2 regions of the Roseburia sp. OM04-10BH genome follow, and region 1 is predicted to be linked to the other one. Evidence: a T-box and tRNA genes for the amino acid it is inferred to sense, from the RefSeq annotation. Region 1 holds a T-box; the other holds one or more tRNA genes.

The links. A T-box is a leader RNA that pairs with one kind of tRNA and senses whether it is charged. The one in region 1 lies ahead of DXB43_RS04165 (proline--tRNA ligase), so its partner is inferred to be a tRNA-Pro.
Region 2: it encodes a tRNA-Pro, which carries the amino acid that the T-box ahead of DXB43_RS04165 (proline--tRNA ligase) is inferred to sense. The anticodon was not compared.

What each region holds. Positions count from the first base shown of each region.
Region 1 is NZ_QTZI01000003.1:51,176-60,284, forward strand. Features, by position in the region: gene dapF (diaminopimelate epimerase) at 1-439, shown strand, start outside; gene argS (arginine--tRNA ligase) at 507-2,276, shown strand; gene DXB43_RS04145 (HAD family hydrolase) at 2,287-2,934, shown strand; gene DXB43_RS04150 (ABC transporter ATP-binding protein) at 3,048-3,989, shown strand; gene DXB43_RS04155 (Gldg family protein) at 3,989-6,094, shown strand; gene DXB43_RS04160 (DUF4340 domain-containing protein) at 6,094-6,732, shown strand; T-box leader at 6,771-6,998, shown strand; gene DXB43_RS04165 (proline--tRNA ligase) at 7,071-8,774, shown strand; gene DXB43_RS04170 (chloride channel protein) at 8,946-9,109, opposite strand, start outside.
Region 2 is NZ_QTZI01000007.1:137,143-146,251, reverse strand. Features, by position in the region: gene DXB43_RS09090 (extracellular solute-binding protein) at 1-593, shown strand, start outside; gene DXB43_RS09085 (carbohydrate ABC transporter permease) at 648-1,541, shown strand; gene DXB43_RS09080 (sugar ABC transporter permease) at 1,534-2,379, shown strand; gene DXB43_RS09075 (glycoside hydrolase family 13 protein) at 2,387-4,165, shown strand; gene DXB43_RS15120 (hypothetical protein) at 4,239-4,376, shown strand; gene DXB43_RS09070 (GGDEF domain-containing protein) at 4,456-6,777, opposite strand; tRNA gene DXB43_RS09065 (tRNA-Pro) at 6,946-7,019, shown strand; gene DXB43_RS09060 (methylglyoxal synthase) at 7,238-7,711, shown strand; gene DXB43_RS09055 (Hsp20/alpha crystallin family protein) at 7,816-8,256, opposite strand; gene DXB43_RS15645 (hypothetical protein) at 8,288-8,413, opposite strand; gene DXB43_RS09050 (Hsp20/alpha crystallin family protein) at 8,470-8,937, opposite strand.

The DNA.
Region 1 (9,109 bases):
GCCTCCGGAAATTATAAACAGGCCTCTGGTTTTTCATGACCATCCTTACCGGGCAACCTGTGTTTCCATGGGAAATCCGAACTGCGTGATTCATTTAGATGAAATCAGTAAAGAAAAGGCAATGGAATTAGGACCTTATGTGGAAAATGCATCTTATTTTCCAAACCGGATTAATATGCAGCTTTGTAAAGTAATGGATAGAGGTCATATCCGGGTGGAAATCTATGAGCGGGGAGCCGGATATACCTTAGCTTCCGGAACCGGAGCCTGTGCAGCAGCGGCAGCATCCCATAAGCTGGGACTGGTGGATGACAGAATTGAAGTCACGATGCCGGGTGGGCAGTTACTGATAGAAATCGGAGAGGATGGCAGCGTGTTCCTTACCGGAGAGGTGCAGAAAATCGGAACAATTCTGATGGCAGAACACTTTCTGGCGTAGTTGACAACTGCTTGCCTTTGAGTATAAAATGGAAAAATAGAATGCTCAGAAAGGAACATGAGAAAGAATGAGAAAGATACTGGATTTAATAACAGATGAGATGGTGAAAGCATTTGAAGCAGCCGGACTTGATGCAAAATATGCAAAAGTAACTGTTTCAAACAGACCGGACTTATGTGAATATCAGTGCAACGGCGCTATGGCTGCTGCAAAAGAATATAAGAAAGCACCGATTATGATTGCGGAGGAAGTAGTAGCACAGCTTAAGGATAACGCAATGTTTGAATCCGTAGAAGCTGTAAAACCTGGCTTCCTTAACTTAAAGCTGAATAATGAATTTGTGGCTTCCTATATCAGTAAGATGCAGGAGGATACAGAGCGTTTAGGCTGTGATAAGGTGGAACATCCAAAGACCATCATGATTGACTATGGCGGACCAAACGTTGCAAAACCACTTCATGTAGGACATTTACGTTCTGCTATTATCGGTGAAAGCATCAAACGTATTGGTAAATTCATGGGACACAATATGATTGGTGATGTGCATCTGGGAGACTGGGGTCTTCAGATGGGACTGATTATTACTGAGTTAAAGCTTCGTAAACCGGAACTTTGCTATTTTGATGAAAATTATGAGGGAGAATATCCGGTTGAGCCTCCATTTACCATTTCCGAGCTGGAAGAAATTTATCCGACAGCCAGCGGAAAATCCAAAGAGGATGCAGCTTATAAAGAAGCTGCCATGCAGGCAACTTATGAATTGCAGCATGGGAGAAGAGGCTATCAGGCATTACTTTCCCATATTTTAAATGTATCTGTAACGGATTTAAAGAAGAATTATGCTAATTTAAATGTATCTTTTGAATTATGGAAGGGTGAGTCTGACGCACAGCCATATATCCCGGACATGGTACAGAAGATGAAGGATGACGGTTATGCATATATCAGTGATGGTGCACTGGTAGTAGATGTCAAAGAAGAGACTGATACGAAAGAAATCCCGCCATGTATGATTTTAAAATCCGATGGGGCTTCTCTTTATAACACAACAGACCTTGCTACGATTGTATGGCGTATGAAAGACTATCATCCGGATAAAATTATCTATGTAGTGGATAAACGTCAGGAGCTGTATTTTACACAGGTGTTCCGTTGTGCCAGAAAGACACATCTTGTGGATGATGATACAGAGCTTCAGTTTTTAGGTTTTGGTACCATGAATGGAAAAGACGGAAAACCATTTAAGACCAGAGAGGGTGGTGTCATGCGGTTAGAGACACTGCTTTCCAGCATCAATGATGAGATGTACCGCAAGATTACAGAGAACCGTACGGTAGAAGAAGCGGAAGCAAAGGCAACCGCAAAAGTAGTTGCACTTTCTGCAGTAAAATACGGAGACCTTTCCAATCAGGCTTCCAAGGATTATATTTTTGATATCGACCGTTTTACTTCATTTGAAGGAAATACAGGCCCATATATTCTTTATACGATTGTCCGGATCAAATCCATTCTGAACAAATATAAAGAAGCAGGAAAAGAAGCAGGAACAGCAGCAATTCTTCCGGCACATTCCGAAAGCGAGAAGGCATTGATGTTAGAGCTGACCCGTTTCAATGCCATGATGGAAAATGCCTACGAAGAGACAGCACCACATAAGGTATGTTCTTATATCTATGACCTGGCAAATGCATTGAATCATTTTTATCATGAGACAAAGATTATGGCAGAAGAAGACGAGGCAGTGCAGGCTTCCTATGTTCGTTTATTAACACTGACCAGGCGGACATTAGAGGTTTGTATCGATGTATTAGGTTTCTCTGCACCAGACAGAATGTAAAGGAAAATATATGATTGACAATAGAATGGGTGCCATCTTTGATTTAGATGGCACTCTTTTAGACTCCATGGGAGTATGGCGGAAAATTGATGAGGATTTTCTTGGCAAAAGAGGATTTGTTGTGCCGGATGATTATCTGGTAGCAATTACTTCAAAGAACTTTGATGCGGCAGCAGAATATACCAAAGAGCGTTTTAATCTGCCGGAGTCCGAAGAAGAGATTATCAAAGAATGGTTTGATATGGCGATTGAAGCTTATACCAATGAAGTAAAGTTGAAAGCTGGTGTTATAGATTACCTGAAGCAATTAAAGGCAGAAGGAATTAAGATTGCAGCAGCAACTTCTTCCGATGAGAGGCTGTTTCGTCCCTGTCTTACCCATTGCGGCATCATGAAATATTTTGATGCATTTACAGTGACGCAGGAAGTGAGACGGGGAAAGGGATTCCCGGATGTGTACCAGCTTGCAGCAGAAAAGCTTTCTTTGAAACCGGAGCAGTGTGTGGTATATGAAGATATTTTAAAAGGTGTGGAAGGTGCAAAGATGGATGATTTCTATGTGGTAGGTGTGGAAGATATCCATTCCTCCTATGAGAAAAATGAAATCATGCAGCTATCTGACCGCTATATCCTAAGCTTTGAAGAATTATTAGATTAATTCCGTCACACAAAAAACACAGTTTGACCGCATTTTTATCACAAAAACATCGTCTTTTTAACACAACTTTCTCATAAACTTTCTGAGGTGAGATGTTATAAGGAGGAAGAGACGTGATAGAGATTAGTCATTTGACGAAAAAATACGGGACGCATGTAGCGGTAGATGATTTGAATCTTACCATTGAGCCGGGAAGAATTTATGGCTTCTTAGGACCGAATGGTGCAGGCAAATCAACTACAATGAACATGATTACCGGATATCTGGGGGTAACAGAGGGAACTATTAAAATCAATGGATTTGATATTTTGGCACAGCCGGAGGAAGCAAAGAAATGTATTGGCTATTTGCCAGAGCTGCCACCTTTATACATGGATATGACGGTAGAAGAATATCTTTTGTTTGCAGCAGAACTTAAGAAGATTCCAAAGGAGAACCGGAAACCATATGTAGAAGATGCCATGGCAACCACAAAGATTACTGATATGAAAGGCAGACTGATTAAAAATCTGTCCAAAGGATACCGGCAGAGAGTCGGACTGGCACAGGCAATTTTAGGTTATCCGGAAGTTATTATCTTAGATGAGCCTACAGTAGGCTTAGACCCGAAACAGATTATTGAAATCCGTGATCTGATTCAGAGTCTTGGCAAGAAGCATACTGTAATTTTAAGTTCCCATATCCTTTCGGAAGTCCGGGCAGTATGTGATTACATATTTATTATTTCCCATGGAAAATTAGTTGCATCGGAAGAAACAGAAGAACTGGTAGAGCGGATGTCCGGTGGACAGGTAATCGAGCTTAAGTTAAAAGCTGAAGAAGAAAAAATAAAAGAAGTTTTTGCAGATGCAGAACATATTACTGCAGTAGAAACGAAAGAACTGCCAGAGGATGGAGTTACTGAGGTGACTGTAACGGCAGAAAAAAATAAAGATGTCAGAGAAGAGATTTTTCATATTTGTGCAGAAAGTGATATGCCGATTTTGGAAATGATAAACGGTGGTAAATCGCTGGAAGATATCTTTCTTGAACTTACTTCAAAGGAGGAAGAATAATGCGTGCAATATGGAAAAGAGAATTAAAATCTTATTTTCAGACAGTGACAGGATGGATTTTTATTGCAGCAACACTGGCACTGTTTGGCCTTTATTTTTATGTATACAATATGTATTATGGTTCGACAGATATCAGCAGTACTTTATCAGCAGTAACGTTTCTGTTTCTGGTTACTGTGCCGATTCTTACGATGCGTACCCTGGCAGAGGAGCGGAAGAATAAGACAGACCAGCTGATTTTAACTTCGCCGGTATCAGTAGAAAAAGTGGTTCTGGCAAAATATCTCGCCACCGGAACCGTATTTACCATCAGTGCAGCGGTTATGTGTCTGGCACCGTTAATTATGTCAGCATATGGAAACGTTGCTTTTGCAAAGAGCTATGTGGGAGTACTGGGTTTCTGGTTATATGGTATGACCTGTATTGCCATTGGAACCTTTGTATCTTCACTGACAGAAAGTATTGTAATTTCTGCAGTATTAACCTTTGTATTTCTCTTTGTGGGATATCTGATGACCGGAATTACCAATCTGATTTCACAGAATGGAAATATGATTACAAAGATTTTAGGATGTTATGATTTGACAAAACACATGGATATGCTGATGCAGGGAATTCTTGATGTATCAGGCATTGTATATTATATTTCCATGATTATCCTGTTTTTGTTCCTGACGGTACAGTCCATACAGAAGCGTCGCTGGAGTATGAGCAGTAAGAAATTAAAGCTTGGCGTATTCAGTTCTGCCATGGTTGTGATCGGAATCGTGGTTACAGTCGCAGTAAACCTTGTAGTAAATGCATTGCCATCTTCCATTACGTCTATTGATTTGACAGCACAGAAGATGTATTCCATTTCTGATGATACAAAAGAGATTCTTCATAATCTGGATGAGGATGTCACTATTTATGTTCTGGAAGCGGAAGGAAATATGGATGATACCCTTGCAACGACATTAAAGCGTTATGAAGGCGAATCTTCCCATATTTCGGTAGAATATAAAGACCCCTCCGTTTATCCGAATTTTTACCGGGATTATACGGATGATACATCTATCACCAGAAAGAGTCTGATTGTAGAAAGCAGTAAACGTTCCAAAGTAATTAATTACAGCAATATTTATGAGACCAGTATAGATTACAGTACTTATAGCAGCCAGACTACAGGTTATGATGGAGAGGGACAGCTTACCAGTGCCATTTCCTATGTCACATCGAATGAAATGCCGGTTATGTACGAACTGCAGGGACATGGTGAGACAGCATTGAACGGTAATTTTAAAGATGCTGTTGAGAAAGCAAATGTCACTTTAAACAGCCTCAACCTGATGCAGGCAGACAGCATTCCGGAAGATGCACAGGCACTTATTATCAATGGACCGACCTCTGATTTTTCATCCGATGATGCGTCAAAAGTAATTGATTATATCAATAAAGGTGGAAAACTTTTTGTAACGCTATCTTATACAGATGCTGATATGAGTAATTTTTATTCGGTTTTAAATGAGTTTGGCATTACTGCAGTAGATGGAATGGTGATGGAGAGCAATACCGGTTCTTATTATCAGGCACCATATTATCTTTTACCAAATGTAGAAAGCAGTGCGCTGACTTCCGGTGTGGATGGCTATGTATTTACACCGTATGCAGTAGGTCTTACCTATAATACCGATACCGGAAATGTAACCTATACACCTTTACTTACCACTTCGGATGCAGCGTACAGTAAGACAGATGCTACAAGCTCCTTAGAGCAGACGGAGGATGATATTGCAGGACCGTTTACCGTGGGATTAAAAGCAGAAAAAACGCTGGATGATGCAAGTGCTGATATATTGGTATATTCTTCCATGAGTATGTTTACGGATGATGCAGACAGTATGGTATCCGGAAATAATTTATCCGTATTTTCAAAATCCATTGCAAGCTATATTCCGGAAGACAGCGGTTCAGCAGTTGTGATTCCGGTCAAAGAATATGACAGCAGTACTCTGACCGTACCGGCTTCGGTTGTCATTGCATCAGCTGTAATCGGCATTGCAGTAATTCCGTTATTGCTTCTTGCAATCGGTATCGTAATCTGGATGAGAAGGAGAAAGAAGTAATGAAGAAACAGAAAAAACAGTTGATTGCTTTATGCGTCCTGCTTCTTATCTGTATTGTTGCATGGGTTGGCCTGACGAAGTGGAATAAGAGCCAGGAACAGAAAAAACAGGAAGAGGAAGAAGCATCCAAAGTTATGGTGACAGATGTTAACACAGAAGATGTAAATGCATTTTCTTATCAATATAATAATGAGACACTGTCTTTTGTAAAAGAAGATGATACATGGTATTATGAGGCAGATAAAAGCATTGCATTAGACCAGGATGCCGTGGAAACATTGGTTACCACCGTAGCACAGCTTACAGCAGACCAGGAAATCAGGGATTATGAGGACTTATCAGAGTATGGGCTTGAAACGCCGTCAAATACCATTACCCTGACGACAGGGGATGGAACAACAACACTTCTGATCGGAAATAAAAATGACATGCTGAGCCAGTATTATGTAAAGACAGATCAGTCTGACAGTATTTATCTGGCAGGAAGTGCAGTATATACCACTTATCAGAAAGGAATCGCGGATCTTACAGTAACGGAGAGTACTGAGGAATCGGCGACTGAACAGCCGGAAGAGACAGAAGAAGCTGATACTCTACAAGACGGGGATACGGAAAACACAACCGAAATTGCGGAATAAAAGGATTGACAAGTAAAATATCCGTTGGTAAAATATATGAGAAAGTGTGGAAGAGAAATAGTAATCATTGGAAGCCTTCAGAGAGAAAACGGCAGGTGAGAGTTTTTGACGGAAGATGATGAACCAGTCTTGGAGCTGCATATCCAAGCAGAAGTGAAGGTATGTCGGGTTCTCCCGTTACAGAGAGAAGGCATAAGAAGATGTGCCGGAGTGCAGGAGCAGTCCTGAATTTAGGTGGTACCACGGATGAAACATTCGCCCTAAGCTAAATCATAGCTTAGGGCTTTTATATTGCTTTAAGCAGATGAGTTGCAAGAATAGAAAAAGGAGATAAGAAAATGAAACTGGAAAAATTAGTTGGTGACCGGTTTAAAGAGAGACCGGCAGATTGTGTGATTGACAGTCATGCACTTATGGTAAAAGGTGGATACATCAAATATGTGGCAAATGGTATCTATTCTTCATTCCTGCCATTAAAGAGAATTACACGTAAGATTGAGCAGATTCTTCGTGAAGAGATGGACAAGGTAGACGGACAGGAAGTTCAGTTCCCGGTTGTTATGCCTGCATCTATCTGGGAAGAATCCGGAAGATATGAAAGCATCGGAGACGAGCTGCTTCGTTTCACAGACAGAAACGGTGCCAGGATGGTACTTGGTATGACCCATGAAGAAGCAGCCGTACAGCTGGTTCGTGAGTATGCACAGAGCTATACCAAATATCCTTTTATGATTTATCAGATTCAGACCAAATTCCGTGATGAAGCAAGACCTCGTGCCGGATTAATCCGTGTGAGAGAATTTACCATGAAGGATGCATATTCCTTCCATACCAGCCAGGAAGATTTGGAACAGTATTATCAGAGAGTACACAAGGCATATGAGCGTATTTTTGAAAGAGCCGGTATTCCGGAAGTGGTATCCGTTGCATCTGATTCCGGTATGATGGGTGGAAGTCTTTCCCATGAGTTCATGCTTCTTACTCCGATTGGAGAAGATTCCATTGTACTTTGTGATGATTGTGGATACAAAGCAAATATGGAAGCTGCAGAAAATATTTCTGACATTCCAAGAGCCGCAGAATCAGCAGAACTGGAAAAGGTTCATACACCAAATATCCATACCATTGAAGATATCTGTGAATTCTTTGGCGATAAGACAAACAACTCCTGTAAAGCAGTTGTTTATCAGAAAAATTCAGATGACAGCTATGTGGTTGTATTTATCCGTGGCGATCTGGAAATCAATGAGACCAAGCTTGTTAATTATCTTGGAGATCAGATTCATGCTGCTGTTATTACAGAAGAGTGCGGATTAAATGCAGGCTATATCGGACCAGTTGGCTTACATATCAATGCACCTCATGTGGTTTTATATGATAAGTCTCTGGAAGGAAGAAATAACTTATCCTGCGGAGCAAATGAAGAGGAATACCACTTCAAAGGACTTGATATGGAGCGTGATGTAAAAGACGCAGAATATCATGATTTTGCTAAGGTATACGAAGGTGGAATCTGCCCGAAATGTGGTAAGAAGACCGTCCGTATTTCTAAAGGTATTGAAGTGGGAAATATCTTCCAGCTCGGAACCAAATATACCAAGTCCATGAAGATGACTTATGTAGATAAAGATGGTGAGAGACAGACTCCAATCATGGGCTGCTATGGAATCGGTGTCGGAAGACTTGCTGCTGCTGTATGTGAAGCCCATCATGATGAGTATGGTCCAATCTGGCCAAAGGAAATTGCTCCATGGCAGGTCCACCTTTGTGCAGTAAGACCGGACAATGAAGAAGTAAAGGCTTTTGCTGATGATTTATATGAGAAAATGCAGAATGCCGGTATTGAAGTTATCTATGATGACCGTACCGTAAGTGCCGGCGTTATGTTTGCCGATGCAGACCTTCTTGGAATTCCACTTCGTGTTATCGTAAGTCCTAGAAATATGAAGCAGGGAATCGTAGAAGTGACATCCCGTGATAAGACCTTAAAGGAACAGGTTCCGGTAGAAAACGTATTTGAAGAGATTCAGAAATACTTATAAGAAGAGATTAAAAATAGCATATTGTGAATGATATGAGAAGAACTCCTGCCGGTTGGAAAACAATCAGCAGAAGTTCTTTTTGTGCGAATAGCGAGAAAAATCGCATGCCTGCATGCAGATTTGGCAAGCACCGCGATAACTCGAGAAACTCGCAAAGCGTGTTTCTCGTAGTTAGTGCGTCTGTTTATTAATATAGCTTGTCTTAAATTTTGAATACATAATCTTCTGGCTGCGGTACAGTCCGTAATAGCCGGAGAGCATATAACTGAATGCAATCGCAAGAAGCAGGAACGGCATTGCAGCAAAGCCGAACATTTCAAAGCTGATCAGCAAAG
Region 2 (9,109 bases), on a different contig from region 1:
GATTAAATACACAGGAAACCAAGGATGCTATCGCATACAATCAGAAATTTGCAGCATTGGAGGCAGATGGAGATTACAACACAGTAACTGCATTATTCAATGAAGGCCAGGCAGCAGCAATTATTGGTGGACCATGGCTGGTATCCGGAATCAAGGCAGCGGGCATTGACCTTGGTATTAAATCCTTAGCGGATTTTAAACTCCCGAATGGAAACGGACTGGCACCATATTCAGGTGTACAGAGCATTGGTGTCTTAAAATATGCAGCAGAAAATAAGAAAGAAGCAATTGCAAAAGTATTAGAGACAATTGCAAGCCCGGAAGTAGGTATTGCATTGGCGAATAAATCAAACTGTGCACCGGCAAACAGCAAAGCATATGATGACGCAGATGTTGCTGCAAATGAGATGATTATGGCAATGAAAGCAACTGCAGAAACTGCACAGCCTATGCCAAACATTCCACAGATGAGCGTTATGTGGGGACCAACAGAAGAATTTTTGGCAGCAGTCAACAAATCCGGGGAGGATATTGACACTGCAGCAGAGACTTATCAGCAGGAGGCATTGGATGCCATTGCAGATATGCAGTAAGCAGGAGTTTGTTTAGAAGCAATAAAGAGGAAAATTAGGAAGAGAAGTGTGTATATGAAGAACAAACGGAAATTAACACCATGGCTTTACAGTATGCCGGCACTGATATTGATTGGAATGGTTATTGTATTCCCGATTATTTATACGGGCTATATATCACTGACCAATATGAATCTTTTTCACTGGTCAAATTATGAATTTATCGGACTATCCAACTATAGCAGGGCATTATTAAAGGCAGACTCCGGTTTCCTTGGAGCACTGTTTACAACATTACTTTGGACCACATTAAATATGGTGATACAGGTAGTTGTGGCATATTTTATTGCATTGGGATTTCAAAGAGAAGATTTAAAGGGAAAACGTGTATACAAGACTCTTTTGATGTTCCCGTGGGCGATGCCTGCATATGTGTCCATACTTTTGTGGAGGGTAGGCATTTATAACACAGAGTTTGGTCTTCTGAATAAGATTCTGGTGGCACTTGGCTTTGGAAAGGTAAATTTCCTTTCCACCAATGTGCCGGCATTTCTCTCCTGCATGACCTTAAACCTGTGGATGGCATTGCCGTTTATGATTATGATGATAGACGGTGCACTGTCCAGCATTGACCGCAGCTATTATGAAAGCGCAGAACTGGATGGAGCAGGTTTCTGGTCAAAGAACATCCATATTACCGTTCCGGCAATGAAAGGAATTATTGCACCGGCGGTTATTATGACGACATTTACCACATTTAAGCAGTTTGATATCGTATATCTTCTTACGATGCAGAAGGGAGCATATTCAGGGGCAACCTTACAGACCGTAATTACTTATGCACAGCAGAATGCGTTTGTTTCAAATAACTATGGGCTGTCCTCTGCGGTATCCATTATTATCTTTTTCCTCATCATGGTATTTTCGCTGTTTACCAATCGAGGGGTAAAGGAGGAAAATTATGACTAAGAAAAAGAGAAAACAGATTTTACAGCTTAGCGGATTACATATTTTTTATATTATACTGTGTCTGCTGGCACTGGTACCGATTTTATATGCGTTGAATCTTTCCTTTGAAAGGGGAAGTGGAGCATTGTCCTCCGGATTATCTTTGTTTCCAAAGGAATTTACACTGGATAATTATAAAAATATACTGACGCAGAAGCCGTTTTTGCGGTGGTTTTATAACTCTGCCGTATTAAGCTTCTTTACAATGGTCATTGCTATCGGATTTGCCATGGTGTCATCTTATGCATTTTCAAGATACCGTTTTAAGGGAAGAAATGGCATTTTAAAATTACTGCTTCTCTTAAATGCATTCCCGCAGATTTTGTCCATGTTTGCATTATTCCGTCTTTTAAAACAGATGAATATGCTGGATACGAAACTGGGACTGGTGATTATTTATGCGGGAAGCATGTGCATTTTCTCTATCTGGAATATGAAGGGGTATTTTGATACCATTCCGATAGAAATCGAAGAAGCATCGAAAATTGACGGTGCATCGGATTTCCAGCTGCTGTGGAAGGTAGTAATGCCGCTGGCTCGTCCGGCAATCATTGTAACTTCTGTGATGGTACTTATTTTTGTATGGAATGAATATCTGTTTTCCACAACATTTCTACTGAATGAAAACAGTTATACACTGGCAGGTGGATTATATCAGTTACAGTCCAACGATTACACCAGAAGCTGGGGAATGTTCTCCGCAGCCGCTATCCTGGTATCTGTTCCGGTGCTGATTATTTTCTTCTGTATACAAAAGTATATGGTATCCGGTCTTACTGCAGGTGGTGTGAAAGGATAGAAATAAAATGGAAAAAGAAGCAATTTTGCATATTCCACTGTCACAATTTGCTTTTGCAGAAAAAGAAGACCGGCTGGTAATAAGAATCCGTTGTAAAAAGGGCGATTTAAAACGGTGCGTGCTGCTTTGGGGAGACCGGGTGGCAATGGAAGAGCCACTTCCGGTGAAACAAAGTGAAATGGAACATGTGGCATCCGATATGCTTTATGATTATTATGAAGTTAAGATTACGTCTCCATATACCAGGGTATGCTATTATTTCCGGTTAGAGGACGATATAGAAAGCCTTTATTATTATGGAAGAGGATTTGCAGAGAAACTGTCCTGTGGCAGGGCAGAATATTTTCAGTTTCCATATATTAGAAGAGAGGATATTTTAGATATCCCGGAGTGGGCAGAAGACATTGTTATGTATCATATTTTCCCGGACAGTTTTGCAAATGACAGACGGGAACTGACGGAAAAAGCAACAAGGCATATGCTTTTGCCGGATGAAAAAAGCGACAGCAATGGAAAAATTTTACCGGACCGGATTTGTAAGAATCATCTGGGTGGTACACTGAAAGGAATTTGTGAAAACCTTGACTATATCGAAAAGCTTGGAATTAACTGCATTTATCTGAATCCGATTTTTGAAGCAGCGTCTTATCATAAATATGATACCATTGACTATTTTGAAATCGACCCCTGTCTTGGAAATAAAGCGGATTTAAAAGAACTGGTGCAGCAGTGCCACAAGAGAGGAATCCGGGTTATTTTAGATGGTGTATTTAATCATTGTGGAGCAGATTTCTTTGCATTTCGGGATGTGCGGCAGAAGGGAAAAGCATCAAGATATTATAACTGGTTTTATCACCTGCCGGAAACGATACAGTACGCTGATCCGCCGAATTATGAGGCGTTTGCCTATGTAAAGGAAATGCCAAAGCTTAATACCGGAAATCCTGAAGTGGTGGAGTACCTTTGCAATGTTGGAACTTACTGGATTCGGGAAGCAGATATTGACGGCTGGCGCTTGGATGTGGCAAATGAAATCAATCATGAATTCTGGAGAGCCTTCCGCCATGCGGTGAGAGCGGTAAAAGAGGATATATTTCTAATAGGCGAAATCTGGGAAGAAGCAGGCATCTGGCTTCAGGGAGACCAGTTTGATTCTACGATGAATTATACTTTTTCTTATCTGTGCCGGGATTTTTTTGGAAAGGGAGAACTTTCGGTCAGTGAATTTGATGCCCAGATGCAGCAGATGATTTACCGCTACCCATGGCAGGTGAGCCTGGCACAGATGAATTTTCTGGATTCCCATGATATTCCGAGATTTTTAAGCTATTGCAATGGAAATAGAAAGAGAATGGAGCTGGCATTTTTCTATCTCTTTATGGGAGTGGGCGTGCCATCGGTATTTTATGGGGATGAGGTATATATTGATGGTACGGAAGAATCAGAATACAGGGCAGCCATGGACTGGCAGAGAGCATCCGGACAATCAGATGAAACTGAACCACAGTCTTTATTGCCGTATCAGGATAATTTAATCGGAAAATTCAAGGAGTGGATAGCACTTCGGAGAGAGCATCCGGCATTACGCAGGGGAAATTATCGCACCATCTATTGTAATGATGTTACCGGTGTTTATGCATTTTCCCGCTGCTATGAAGAAGACCGGGTGCTGGTAGTGCTGAATACAGGCCCTGACAAAGTGGAACTTACTTCGGCAGAAATACAGGAGCTGCAGGAAAAAAATATAGAACTGTCTTCTTATGAAGGAAGACTCGTGGCATTCTGAAAAAGACAAGTGACATTACAAAATACTTGTGTTATACTTTGAAAAACAAAGTGACGCAGGGAGGGTGTTTGCTATGGTTATTTTAATTGGAATTATTATATTTGCAGCCGTTATTGGATTTTATGCCTGTTTCGGACGCAGAATCAATGAAAATATTGGCTCTGGATTCGGAAAAGAGTACATGAAAGACAAATGGGGAATGGACGAATAATGAAAGAATGCCGGGTGGTTTACCATCCGGCATTTATATATGTCATATATATTCTTTCCTTCGGAAGGATGATACGAAATCAGACTTTCTTGATGCTGCTGCGACGTTTTGCTTTCTCCTCGTAGAGGATTGCATCAGAGTGCTTGAGAATGTCTGTTAAGTCCATCTGCGGATTACAGTAGAAGTCGTAGATGCCGACAGAGATTTCTACATAAAAAGGTTTATCGCATACGGCATTAAAAGCATCGCTCTCTGCTTTCAGATTCTTTAAAAGCTGCTCCTTGAAATCCGGTATATCGGTTAAAATAAAGGAAACAAATTCGTCACCGCCCAGTCTTGCAGTAATGGCATCCTTTGGCAGGCATTTTCGCAACCGCTCGGATACTGTGCGTAACGCAAAATCCCCGGCAAGATGGGAGAAGCAGTCGTTGATTTCCTTTAAGTGATCCAAGTCACCAAAAAGAAGATAAGCTTTTTTGCCGGAATTGGATTCAATTGCATGGGATGCCCGTTCCATAAATCCACGGCGGTTCAAAAGCTGGCTTAAATCGTCATATTCAGAGATATAACTTAAGATGCTGTTCTGCTCCTGAATGACTTTCATGGAATCCTGCAATTCTTTCTGAATCTGGCGTTCGCTGGCATTTAACTGGATAAAATGCAGGAGTGCACCAATCTGGAGGCTGCAAATCTGCATAAAGGAAATATCTTTCTGTTCCACTTCGCAAAGCAGCAGACCGAACTGTTCATCTCCGGAAAAGAGGATAAATGATGTATAGCAGTGGCTGTGTTCCTTTGGAAGAAAACTGGAAAATCCATTGGCAGTCGTTACTTTTGGACGTTTGCCCGGTTCATGGTAGACTGATTTTTCATCATGGTAATATGCTGCCAGATAGATTTCGTCCGGATACTCTGCAAGCTCATTTTCCTGATGAATGACCGGTTTGTCAAAGAAGAAAAAGAAGGAACTTTTGACATTCATCAGATGCAGCCGCTCCATGATATGTGTAATCGTTTCTTTGAAATTGGCACCGGAGTTAATCAAATCTCTTGTAAAGGAAGGTACAAACCAGGCTTTCCGGTTAGAATCCATGATTTCTTTTTCTAGCTGGAAGACATCCGCAGAATGAACGTATTGCTGGGTAAAGGATAAAATGCCGGAAAGCTGTGTCTGCAGCAGTTCTTCCTCCGAGAAGTTAATCAGTGTACGGAGTAATGAAGTAAGTTGCTCTAGGAGCATTTCTCCGGAAATATGGGGATATGCAGTAAGCTTTCTCAGATAACGAATCAGAGGCTCGTTGGAGAAGTCAGTTCCCTTCCGGATAAAGATTTCTTCATATATATTTTCAAAATATGCATGTAGAACTTCGGTATAGTAATTACGATCTTTTTCGTATGAAATGGAAGAGAATAATTCCTCAGCCATAGCATCGACCTGCTGGTGTATAAAATCGTGCAGTTGCTCCATGCTGATATGACGCAGTGTGGTAAAGCCGGTGTGCAGCTGGCAGCCGCAGGAGCTTCTCTGGTGAAAAATGGCTGACATCCGGCAGGATTGTGGCTTCTTTCCCTGACAGAGCATAAGCGCATTCTGTAATGCCTGGTAGCTGAACTGGAAGCTGCTGTGGGAAACACTGGTCAGTGGTGGCTCCATGGTTTTTGCGTGGTCAATGTCGTCAAAACCGGTAATGGCAATGTCATGTCCCACCAAAAGGTCTCTTGCAGCACAGACGCGGTATCCTGCCTTTGCCATATTATCATTTGCAAAAGCAATTGCCTCTAATTCCGGGTTGTGGTCTAGGATATATTCCACCTGCTCGGTGACAAGCTCTGAGTAGTTGCCATAGACGACCATATCATCCGTGACCGGAAGCTGATGTTCCACCATAACATCGCGGTAGGCTTTCAACCGTTCATTGGAGTCTTTGTTGTTAGCTGGTCCTGCTACAAAAGCAATCTTACGATAGCCATGGACATTCACAAGATGCTCGATACATTGCCGCATACCGTTGTAGTTGTCAGCAATCAGATATGGAATGTCAGGATCGTCCGGTGTGTCCTCTAACATCAGAAATGGAATATCTTTATAATGGGAAAGAAAGTCTGTCTTTACCTGGTTACTTTTAAAAATAGAAAGAGAACCATAGGTAATAATGAGTGCATCCGGTCTGGTAAAATGCACATAATCATAAATCGTATCAAACTGATAATTATAGTCTCCATCAAAACTGCAGGATAAAATATCTTTACAATATTGTGGCATCTGAGGTCCCATCAGAAAAATAATATTGATATCTTCTTCTCTGGCACAGGTATAGAAGCCTCGAAGTAAGTCTTCTGAGTAGCTGGACTGGGTGTCACCTAACATAATTGCAATTGTTGGTCTCTGGTTGTTCTCCATAATGTGCCTTTCTCTGGTAAAAAAAGTTGCTTCGGCATTGTAAAAGCCGTTCTTATGATTGACTTAAGTATAACATAAAACGATTAAGTAGAAAAGAAAATAAAAATATTACTGGACAAAAAATGTGATATATGCTAATATAGTTGAGCGTGTGAAAGAATTAAATAACGATGCGTGGCTCAGCTTGGTAGAGCGCTGCGTTCGGGACGCAGAGGTCGCAGGTTCAAATCCTGTCGCATCGACGAAAAAAACGAGTACACTGTTAGGTGTGCTCGTTTTTTATATGAAGATTTCTACCCCAAACATTGTCTGGAATCATCCTATCATGTTATAATGAGCGTAAGCAAGTCAACATATAAGCGTGATTGGCGAGCTGCAATTGTTTATCAGGAGTTGATTTTCACTTGATAAATGAAATGGTTGGAAAATAATACAATAAAGGAGAAGACACAATATGAGTATGGAACCGGATTTTCTTACTTTGACAATCGGAAAACAGAAAAATATTGCATTGATTGCCCATGATGGAAAGAAAGCAGAACTGATCCAGTGGTGCAAAGACAATGCAGAAATTTTAAAGAAGCATTTCCTTTGTGGAACCGGAACAACGGCAAAAATGATTACAGACCAGACGGGACTGCCGGTAAAAGGCTATAACAGCGGTCCGCTGGGCGGAGACCAGCAGATTGGTGCTAAGATAGTAGAGGGAAAAGTAGATTTCGTGATTTTCTTTTCAGATCCGCTTACTGCAGCACCTCATGACCCGGATGTAAAAGCGCTGCTTCGTATTGCACAGGTATATGACATCCCGATTGCAAATAATAAGGCAACTGCAGATTTTATGATTCATTCCGAGTTGATGGATGAAGAATATAATCACAATGTGATTAATTTTAATAAGAATATCAGACAGCGGGCATCGACGATAAAGTAATGTCAGCTAAACTACGAGAAACACGCAAAGCGTGTTTCTCACATAAAAAGGAGAGGCGGTGTGAATACTCACACCGCCCCTTTTTCCTTTTAATTATCCTGGTATTATCCCTCAATGGAAATATATTTCTTTTCTTCCACAGCAGGTTTTACTTCTTTCTTCGGAACGGTCAGAGTCAGGATACCATTTTCAAAACCACCTTTGATGTCATCCTGAGTAACGCCATCTCCGACATAGAAACTACGCTGGTAAGAGCCATAGTAACGTTCTTTACGGATATATTTGCCATCTTTGTCTTTTTCGTCCTTATTGTCCTGGTGTTTGGCATTGACGATGAGGTATCCGTCTTTCAGCTCAGCCTGGATATCTTCTTTCTTAAAACCTGGAAGTTCAAATTCCAGTTCATATCTGTCGTCAAATTCCTTAACGTCAGTGTTCATGGCAGCACGGTTGTCTGTTGCAGGAGCATTGTAAGCTCCAAATGGAAATACATCATCAAATATATCATCTACAAAGTTGTTTGAAAAAATACTTGGTACTAACATAAGTCATTCCTCCTGAAAATAATTGTTGTAATTAATAATAATGTTTTTTATTTCTGTGAGCTTCTCTGGCTTCTTCAACAGCCTCATGGTCGGCTACATTAATTTTAGCTTTTACTTTCTTCTTCTTTAATGGATGTTTTGGATTTTTATCTGACATAATAACATGCTTCCTTTCTTTTACATCATCAGATATCTGAAATACAATGTCTGAAATTATCCTTCAATTGCAATATATTTGTGGTCTTCTACTGCAGGTTTTGCTTCTTTCTTCGGAACGAAGAGTTTTAAGATACCGTGTTTAAATTCGCCCTTGATATCTTCTTCGGTAACGGCATCGCCAACATAAAAGCTTCGGCTGCAGGCTCCGGAATAACGTTCCTTACGGATGTACTTGCCGGATTTCTTATCTTTATCTTCCTCATCCAAGCCTTTGGCGGCACTGATGGTCAGGTAACCGTTCTCTAAGGAAGCACTTACTTCGTCTTTCTTAAATCCAGGTAAATCAATGACCAGTTCGTAACCATTGTCCTGCTCCTTTATATCTGTCTTCATCAGACGTGCGGCTCTACGACCGTAAAGTTTTTTCTCAGTCTTTTTCATATCCATGTTATCGTCCATCCATGGAAAATCCTCAAAGAAGTCATCAAATAAATTCTCTCCAAAAATACTAGGCATCAACATAAGTCATCTCTCCTTTTTTAATAAATCATTTTATGCTTGTTTACCTTGTTTCTTTGGAACCGGGATGTTTTAGGAACTCTTTTTTTTGTTCCTCTCCTTTGTTCTGACTACGTTATAGCACCAATTATTAGCACTGTCAAGAGGTGAGTGCTAATAAAATTGTGAAAAATTT